2 regions of the Bacillus sp. L381 genome follow, and region 2 is predicted to be linked to the other one. Evidence: predicted binding sites of a transcription regulator. Region 2 holds the regulator's gene; the other holds the start of a gene.
The links. Region 2 encodes Rex, which represses fermentation and respiration genes when NADH is low (regulators of the CRP and FNR family bind a similar motif). Its sites were predicted from a motif close to TTGTGAAATATTTCACAA; they were not measured.

Region 1 (4,572 bases), 580 kb from region 2:
ATCATTCCCGCAATAATAATGAACAGTCCGGCAAACGAAAGAAGTGACGGAAACGCTGCGGATAAAAAGACGATCTCGCCGATCAGTGCAAAAAGAACCTCTCCGGATTGTGTCGCTTCTACAGCAGCGAGCTTCTGCGGCTCATTCCTCACCATATCGGTGGCGCGGAAAAATAATACTGTTGCTATAACGCCTGAGCTGAGTGCAACGATAAAGGATTGGAATGTCTGTCCCATTGACGGAAGACCGTCTCTGTGCCAGCCGAAAGCGGCAATCAAAAGCCAAAACGGTAAGCTGGCAAGCGTCATGCCGAGCACGCGCTGAAACGTATCGAGTTTTCCGCCGTATTGTTCCAGCATTTTACGGTTGCCGAGCGGATAGGCAAAAGCGGCGATGACCACCGGCACAACACTGAGTACTATCGTGCGGCCTGACAGGGAGCCTGCATGCTGAAGCTGTATCAGGCCGGCTCCTATCAGGATAATGACGGAAGTAACCAGCGAAATAAGGGGAATCTTTTGTCTGACGAGAACCGGACCCGCCGGTGAATCTTTTGTTTCGCAGAAAAACGGCGACAGAAGCACGCCCGCGACAATTGTAATCTGCCACGTGCCGGCGATCAGCCAGCCCGGCCCGTATGCCGCCGCAAAGGTAATGGGAGCATAAAAAAGCACGAAGCCGGTAAAACTCCACTTCAGCCAAAAATACGGTTTTTTCCGGATTTCATGCCAGAGCGGCCCCCACTTTCCTTTCGCATAAACGATCACAAATAAAAACGGAACCATAAAAAGAAAACGCAGGGAAGAGCTCCACATCCAGCTTCCGCCAGAGAGCTCCATCGCCCTGTTTAAAATAAATGTGACTGCAAAAAACAAAGATGCCAATATTCCGATTAAGATGGCTTTCATTAAATCCCTCATTTTGACACATATTTTTTTATACTATACTATTCACCGGCAGGCTCCGCAATGGAATATGAGAAAATAGCGTTTTAATAAATGACGAATGGGAAACAGACATATACGGAGGTGAACACAGTGCAGAAAGAGGATATTCAAGTGCTTTATTTTGAAGATGACGGCTGCATTCCGAATAACCTGAATCTTCCGCTTGTCATTTATAAAGCGGTATTTAATGAAGAAACAGTGCGGGAAGCAGAGACGATCCTCCGCCGGCATGATTGGTCGAACAGCTGGATGGGCGGGGTGTTTCCGTATCACCATTTTCACAGCACCACACACGAAGTTCTTGTCGCGGTAAAGGGAAACGCGGTATTGAGGTTCGGCGGAGAACAAGGGGCGGATGTTGTTCTTCAAACGGGAGACGCAGCGGTCATTCCGGCCGGAACTGGACATAAAAAACTGTCGTGCAGTTCTGATTTTACCGTGATCGGCGCTTATCCGGGCGGCCGGCAGTACGATACAAAAACGGAGAAAAATGATAGAACTTTACAAGAAATCAGCCGTGTCCCGCTCCCGGAACATGACCCCTTTACGGGAAAAACGGAACCGCTTTTAAAAGTGTGGGGAAAATGACAGGAGACAAGCGGATGCTCTGTAAAAAAATAGTCCGAAAGAAACGTTATTACACCCCCGCCATATAAATAATTTCATAAACGAAACAATTCACGTTCAAATTTTGTTCAAAAAGTGTTATTATATAAGAGTAAATCAAATTGGGGTTTTTTATGTTTGCTATTTTCAGAGAGGAAAAAAGAAATTTTGACTTATTCAATTGTTTTTGTTGATATAAAAATAATACTGAATATGGCAAAGTGAAAAACTGGGTAGTAAACATTTATTTTTGTAAATGATTGTGCATGAATTCACAATCTTGCTTTTTCATGCTTTTCTGCATGAAAGGGGAAAGGCTACCCTTTCCAAAAAAAATCAGCATACTGCTTATAGTAAAGGAGAATCGGATATGCCAGAAACAATCGATCAAACAAATGCATCTGTCAGCCAAGGCCAACGCGATCTTATCGATCAGCTGCTAAAACCTGAAGTTCAAGAATCACTGACTGTTTTAGTGGATCAGCTTCCAAAACTGACTGAGTTAGTAAATATTTTAACGAAGTCTTATGATTTTGCACAGTCTGTAGCGACAGACGAAGTATTGAAGAGCGATACAGTGGGTGCGCTTACAGAAATTCTTGAGCCGGTGAAAGAAACAGCGAAAGAAGTCGCAGCTACTGCGATCGAAGCAAAAGACCGCGCGGATGCAAGCAATGAGACAATCGGACTTTTCGGCCTGCTGCGCATGCTGAAAGATCCTCAAGCTCAAAAGCTGTTCCGTTTTGCTAACAGCTATCTTGAAATCATGAACGAAAAACAAAAATAATCTCAGATTCAAATTGATATAAAGGACGGAGGATATACGATGTCAAAACATATTGTCATTTTAGGCGCTGGTTACGGCGGAATTCTTTCTGCTTTAACCGTTCGCAAACATTACAGTAAAGATGAAGCACGCGTAACCGTTGTGAACAAATTCCCGACTCATCAAATTATTACGGAACTGCACCGCCTTGCAGCCGGCAACGTGTCTGAACAGGCTGTTGCTATGCCGCTTGAAAAACTCCTGAAAGGAAAAGACGTTGACATTAAAATCGCAGAAGTCAATTCTTTCTCAGTTGATAAGAAAGAAGTTGCCCTTTCTGACGGTTCTAAGCTGACTTATGATGCGCTTGTTGTCGGTCTTGGGTCAGTTACTGCTTATTTCGGCATTCCTGGACTCGAAGAAAACAGCATGGTGCTGAAATCTGCTGCTGATGCCAACAAAGTATACAAACACGTGGAAGACCGTGTGCGTGAATACTCTAAAACGAAAAACGAAGCTGATGCAACGATTCTTATCGGCGGCGGCGGCTTAACAGGTGTTGAGCTTGTCGGTGAACTTGCTGACATCATGCCGAACCTTACGAAAAAATACGGCGTAGATCCGACAGAAATCAAACTGAAATTAGTTGAAGCAGGTCCGAAAATTCTTCCTGTTCTTCCTGATGATCTTATCGAACGCGCGACAAAAAGTCTTGAAAAACGCGGCGTTGAGTTCTTAACAGGTCTTCCTGTTACAAACGTGGAAGGAAACGTCATTGATCTGAAAGACGGTTCAAAAGTCGTTGCCAACACATTTGTATGGACAGGCGGCGTACAAGGCAACCCGTTAGTCGGCGAATCTGGCCTTGAAGTGAACCGCGGCCGCGCGACTGTTAACGATTTCTTACAATCTACTTCTCATGAAGATGTATTCGTTGTCGGAGACAGCGCTGTATACTTTGCGCCGGACGGCCGTCCGTACCCGCCGACAGCTCAAATCGCTTGGCAGATGGGTGAACTTGTCGGTTACAACCTGTTCGCTTACTTAGAAGGAAAAACGCTTGAAACATTCAAGCCTGTAAACTCTGGTACACTTGCAAGCCTCGGACGTAAAGACGCGGTTGCCATCATCGGAGCGAACTCTACTCCGCTGAAAGGTCTTCCTGCATCATTAATGAAAGAAGCAAGTAACGTACGTTATTTAACACATATCAAAGGATTATTCAGCCTCGCTTACTAATCCTTCAAATGACAATGAAGACATTGCCGGACTTTCTCGGCAATGTCTTTTTTGAGCTGATGTCCTACATGAGTTTTATCATCATCGGTTCTTCATTTTTAGGCGTTCTGTTTATGCCGAAACTCGTCAAACGCTTCGGAAAAAAGCAAACGGTGATGATCGGTTTTGCCGTCAGCGCCGCGGCTGATACGCTGAATTTCTGTCTCCCGTCAAATGTATATATCTTTACGGCGTTAGCGAGCATTGCTTTTATCGGCATCAGCATACTAAACGGCATTACGTGGGCGCTTGTGTCGGACATTATTGATTACGGAGAATGGAAAACAGGTGAACGGAAAGAGGCGACGAATTATTCGCTTTTCAACTTTTCCAGAAAACTCTCCCAATCTTTATCGGGTTTTCTTTCAGGCGTCGGGCTGAGCGTTATCGGCTATATCCCGAATGTATCTCAGACAAAAGGCACGTTAATCGGGATAAAAGGGCTTCTGCTGCTGAACCCGGCTTTCGCTTTAGCGTGCGCCATGCTGATTATCGGCTTGATGTATAAGCTGACGGATCGGCAGCATGCCGAGCTCGTTCAGGACTTACATCATACAAAACCTCAACTTTAGTGATTTTATGGACTGCCCGTTAATGGTACAATAGAAATAAATGACAGTATACATAAAGAAAGGAAAACCGAATGGTAACCATAAAAGATATCGCAAAACTCGCCAACGTATCCCACACAACCGTATCCCGGGCACTTAACGGCAGCCCCTACATTAAAGAGCATACAAAACAGAAAATATTAGAGCTCGCTTCACAGCTGAATTACACACCGAATGTAAATGCAAAAAGTCTTGCCATGCAAAAGTCCCATACGATCGGACTGTTTTTTACAAGCATCACAAACGGAACCTCACACAGCTTTTTTTCCGATACCATCAAAGGTGTAAACCGCACAATCAGTGAGGAATACAATTTGTTCGTGCGCGCGATTGACGATCTGAAAAGCTTTGAAACCATTACGCC
Region 2 (4,572 bases):
GACAAGGGCGGCGCTTTCGCCTCTTGTAACGCCGAAGGTCAGGTTTTTCAAGAGCGGAGGCTGGCCGTCGTAGCTGATGGAGACATCCTGTACGCGAAGCACGTCGTTGCCGCTCTGTTTTGTAATTTCAAAACGGAAGGCCGCTGATTTTTCATCACCGAGCGGCTTTGCCATGACGTCCATCCGTTCAAGCTGTTTTCGTCTGCTCTGGGCTCTTTTTGTTGTTGATGCTCTGGCCAGATTGCGGTCGACAAAATCTTGAAGCTTGGCGATTTCGTCCTGCTGTTTTTCATACAGCTTCAGGTCTTTCTCGTACTGCTCGGCTTTTTGCTCTAAATAGGCGCTGTAGTTGCCGAGGTATTTTTTGCTTTCTGTCCGTGAGACCTCGTACACTTGGCTGACCACTTTATCAAGAAAGTATCTGTCGTGGGAGACGATCAGGATGGCGCCTGAATATCCCTGTAAATAATGCTCAAGCCATGTGAGCGTGTCGATGTCGAGATGGTTCGTCGGTTCATCCAAAATAAGCAGATCAGGCTGGGTCAAAAGCAGCTTTCCAAGCGCAAGTCTTGTTTTCTGACCGCCGCTCAAGCTTTGTACTTTCACGGAATCGTCAAATTTGCCGAAGCCGAGGCCGTGAAGGACAGACCGGACATCCGCTTCATATTGATAGCCGCCTTTATTCTTGAAGTCCTGCTGAAGCCTGTCATAGGTTTTCATCAGCGTCTCAAGCTCCGCCGGGGCGGCAGTGGCCATCTTTTCTTCAATAGAGCGCATTTCTTTTTCCATTGCTTTCAGGAAATCAAAAACACTCAGCAATTCTTCTTTTATGGTAAGCTGAGATTCCATGCCTGTGTGCTGGGCAAGGTATCCCATCGTTAATTCTTTCGGTTTGATTAATTCACCCTTTTCATATGAAAGGTGACCTGCGATAATTTTAAGGAGAGTTGATTTGCCGGCGCCGTTTCTGCCTACAATGGCGATGCGATCCCGGGATCTGACTTCAAGCTTTATATTGTTTAAAATAGGATCAGCGCCAAAAGATTTGGATAGCTGATTAATTTGTAAGATCATCATATTATTTCACCTCTGTTATAATAAGTTAAGTGTAGCTTATCAACCTGCTGTCAGCAAACAATACATCAGAATTGGAACATTATAGGATAAGACATCAGGGAGAAAATAGTGTATGATCAGAAGTAAGGAGAGTTTAAATATGAATGGATTTTCTCATTTTAATGAAGAAGGCCGTGCCCGCATGGTGGATATAAGCGATAAATCTTCAACAGTCCGTACTGCCGCTGCGATATCCAGCGTACACATGAAGCATGACGTGTACAGCAGAATCAAAAACCGGGAGATCGGAAAAGGAGACGTGCTGGCTGTCGCACAGGTGGCAGGAATTATGGCTGCAAAGCAGACGTCAGCGATTATCCCGATGTGCCACCCGCTTTCTTTAAGCAGCGTAGACATTTCATTCGGCTGGGAGGAAAAGGATTCCGAAGCCGTTCTTCATATACAGGCAAGCGTAAAAACGAAAGGGAGTACAGGTGTGGAAATGGAAGCGCTAACTTCCGCTTCAGTCTGCGCATTGACCGTTTATGACATGTGCAAGGCGCTGGATAAAGGAATGGTCATCGGCCCGACCTGCCTCATGGAAAAAACGGGCGGCAAAAACGGTGATTTTAAAAGAGATGCATCTGAGTATAAAGTGGAGGACCAATCATGAACAAGGATCAATCAAAAATTCCGCAGGCGACGGCAAAAAGGCTGCCGCTTTATTATCGCTTTTTAAAGAATTTACACGCGTCAGGAAAGCAGCGTGTTTCCTCAGCCGAACTGAGCGATGCGGTAAAAGTCGATTCGGCCACGATCCGCCGGGATTTTTCCTATTTCGGGGCGCTCGGCAAAAAAGGATACGGCTATAATGTGGATTACCTGCTGTCATTTTTCAGAAAAACACTGGATCAGGATGAAACGACGAACGTCATTTTGATCGGTGTCGGGAATTTAGGGACGGCGTTTCTTCACTATAATTTCACAAAAAATAATAACACAAAAATATCTATGGCTTTTGATGTGAATCAGAGTAAAATAGGAACTGAGGTAGGCGGTGTGCCTGTCTTTGATCTTGATGATTTAGAGCTTCACATTAAGGATGAACCCGTGGCGATTCTCACCGTTCCGGCGGTTGCCGCCCAGTCAATCACCGACCGGCTCGTGGCGCTCGGAATCAAGGGAATCCTTAACTTTACGCCGGCCCGTTTGAATGTGCCGGATCACATTCGAATTCATCATATAGATTTAGCTGTAGAGCTTCAATCATTGGTTTATTTCTTAAAGCATTATTCTGTTTTGGAAGAAATTGAATAACGAAAGGAGGAGCTGCACATGATCGGTCCTGGAAGCCTGGCGGTTATCGGTGTGGTGGCGGTGATTATTTTCGGTCCGAAGAAGCTTCCCGAATTAGGAAAAGCTGCGGGGGACACGCTTCGTGAATTTAAGAACGCTACTAAAGGATTAGCCGGTGAAGAAGAGGAAAAAAAGAAAGAAGAACAGTAAGATAGGATGACACGTATGAGAGTGAATCAAATGACGCTTGTGGAGCATATTGCCGAACTTCGGAAACGATTGCTGATTGTGGCGTTATCCTTTACGGTTTTCTTTATTGCCGGCTTTTTTCTGGCAAAACCTATCATTGTGTATCTTCAAAAAGCCGATGAAGTAAAAGAGCTCACCCTTAATGCTTTTAACCTGACGGATCCGCTGTTTATCTTTTTGCAGTTCGCGTTTATTATCGGCATCATTTTGACTTCGCCGATTATTCTATATCAGATTTGGGCGTTTGTCAGTCCGGGGCTGTATGAGAAGGAGCGCAAAGTAACACTCAGCTATATTCCGATTTCAATCGTGCTGTTTGTCAGCGGTGTGTCATTTTCTTATTATATTTTATTTCCGCTGGTCGTTGATTTTATGAAGCGGGTTTCGAATGACTTGGATGTCAATCAGGTGATCGGAATCAGCGAGTACTTTCATTTTCTGCTGCAGCTGACGATTCCGTTCGGGCTGCTGTTTCAGATGCCGGTGCTGATCATGTTTTTGACGAGGCTCGGTGTTATAACGCCGATGTTTTTATCGAAAATCAGGAAGTACGCGTATTTTGTGCTGCTTGTGATCGCCGCGATGATTGCGCCGCCTGAGCTGCTGTCTCACTTGATGATTACGATTCCGCTTTGCATTTTATACGAGATCAGTATTCTTATCTCAAAAGCGGCGTATCGGAAAAGGCAGACCGGCAGCAGCGAATCTGACCAGGATGTATCAGCATAAAAAAAGCCATTTCTCAATGATGAGAAATGGCTTTTTCTTTTATTTTTGATTTTTCTTCACTTTAAATGAGAAAGCGAACATTTTAAACGAGATGCTGATATTATAAGCGGCGAAAACCATCAGCAATATGGAATAAAAAGACCACATGCTTCCCGGCGAGCTTGCGGCCAAATACGTAAAGATACAGCCGACTGCGAAATAAATCAAGCCCCAAGTCATTGGGTTCCTCATACAAACAATCCTCCAATAATTAATTGCATTTGCTCACTATGCTGTTCAATATATTTTTGGGCGGGGCCGAGCTGCATGACCACGACAATGGTATTCATCATGACATGAGCGAATATCGGCACAATAATCCGTTTCGTCTGCACATACAAGAACGCAAAGGTAAAGCCCATAGCCGTGTAAAGCAGCAGGTGTGTGAGGTCCTGGTGCACAATGCCGAAAACGACGGAACTGATCAGTCCGGCGATAAAGAAATTCGTTTTTTCATATAATACGCCGAAGATGATCTTCCGGAAAATGATTTCTTCGAGAATCGGACCGACGATAGAAGAAACGATAATCATGAGCGGCATGGCTTTAATAATGTTGAGAATGGCTTTCGTGTTTTCCGAACCGCTGTTCACGTGAAAGACATACTGCTCAATCATCCCGGCGATTCCCTGAGAAAATAAAGCGAGCCATATTCCCGCGACCGCCCAAAGAATGGACATGCCGGCGGATGCTTTCTTCCCATTTCTTAATGTCTGCTTCGGCGCGGTTCTCAAAATCAGGAGAACGATAATCAGGCAGATAAAAAAGCTTACGACGGAATAAATCCCCTGAGCCATGGTGAGATTCGCATTCGTAGGCTGCCCGCCCGCATAGCCGAATCTGTACATTAAAGGAATGCCGATCAATGCAGAAAGCTGCATGATAACATATGTCAAAATGATATACCAATACTGTTTTCTCAAATGATATGTACTCCTTTATCCTATAAAATCAACTTATTTGTTCTTATTGTAACACAAGTGAACTTGACGTGAAAAAAGGAGAAAATCGGTGTAAGAGAGAATCATGTAAGCGTGAAAATTTTTTATTCTTATGACTTGAAATTGGAAGTGAGATTCTTTATTATAATAAATGTGTTAGCACTCTTTAGAGCTGAGTGCTAAAATTACATATTCATACTATTGAGGAGGTTATTTCATTGTTAAAGCCATTAGGTGATCGCGTTGTCATTGAACTCGTAGA

Region 1: the regulator Rex is predicted to act here: its motif matches at 1,814-1,831, upstream of QRX25_RS05995 (DUF1641 domain-containing protein).

What each region holds. Positions count from the first base shown of each region.
Region 1 is NZ_CP127224.1:1,183,498-1,188,069, forward strand. Features, by position in the region: gene QRX25_RS05985 (DMT family transporter) at 1-908, opposite strand, end outside; gene QRX25_RS05990 (cupin domain-containing protein) at 1,038-1,535, shown strand; gene QRX25_RS05995 (DUF1641 domain-containing protein) at 1,924-2,340, shown strand; gene QRX25_RS06000 (NAD(P)/FAD-dependent oxidoreductase) at 2,380-3,558, shown strand; partial or broken gene QRX25_RS06005 (MFS transporter) at 3,594-4,169, shown strand; gene QRX25_RS06010 (LacI family DNA-binding transcriptional regulator) at 4,241-4,572, shown strand, end outside.
Region 2 is NZ_CP127224.1:607,086-611,657, forward strand. Features, by position in the region: gene QRX25_RS02975 (ABC-F family ATP-binding cassette domain-containing protein) at 1-1,077, opposite strand, end outside; gene moaC (cyclic pyranopterin monophosphate synthase MoaC) at 1,217-1,729, shown strand; gene QRX25_RS02985 (redox-sensing transcriptional repressor Rex) at 1,726-2,373, shown strand; gene tatAY (sec-independent protein translocase protein TatAY) at 2,392-2,562, shown strand; gene tatC (twin-arginine translocase subunit TatC) at 2,569-3,330, shown strand; gene QRX25_RS03000 (YdiK family protein) at 3,370-3,561, opposite strand; gene QRX25_RS03005 (CPBP family intramembrane glutamic endopeptidase) at 3,558-4,292, opposite strand; gene groES (co-chaperone GroES) at 4,529-4,572, shown strand, end outside.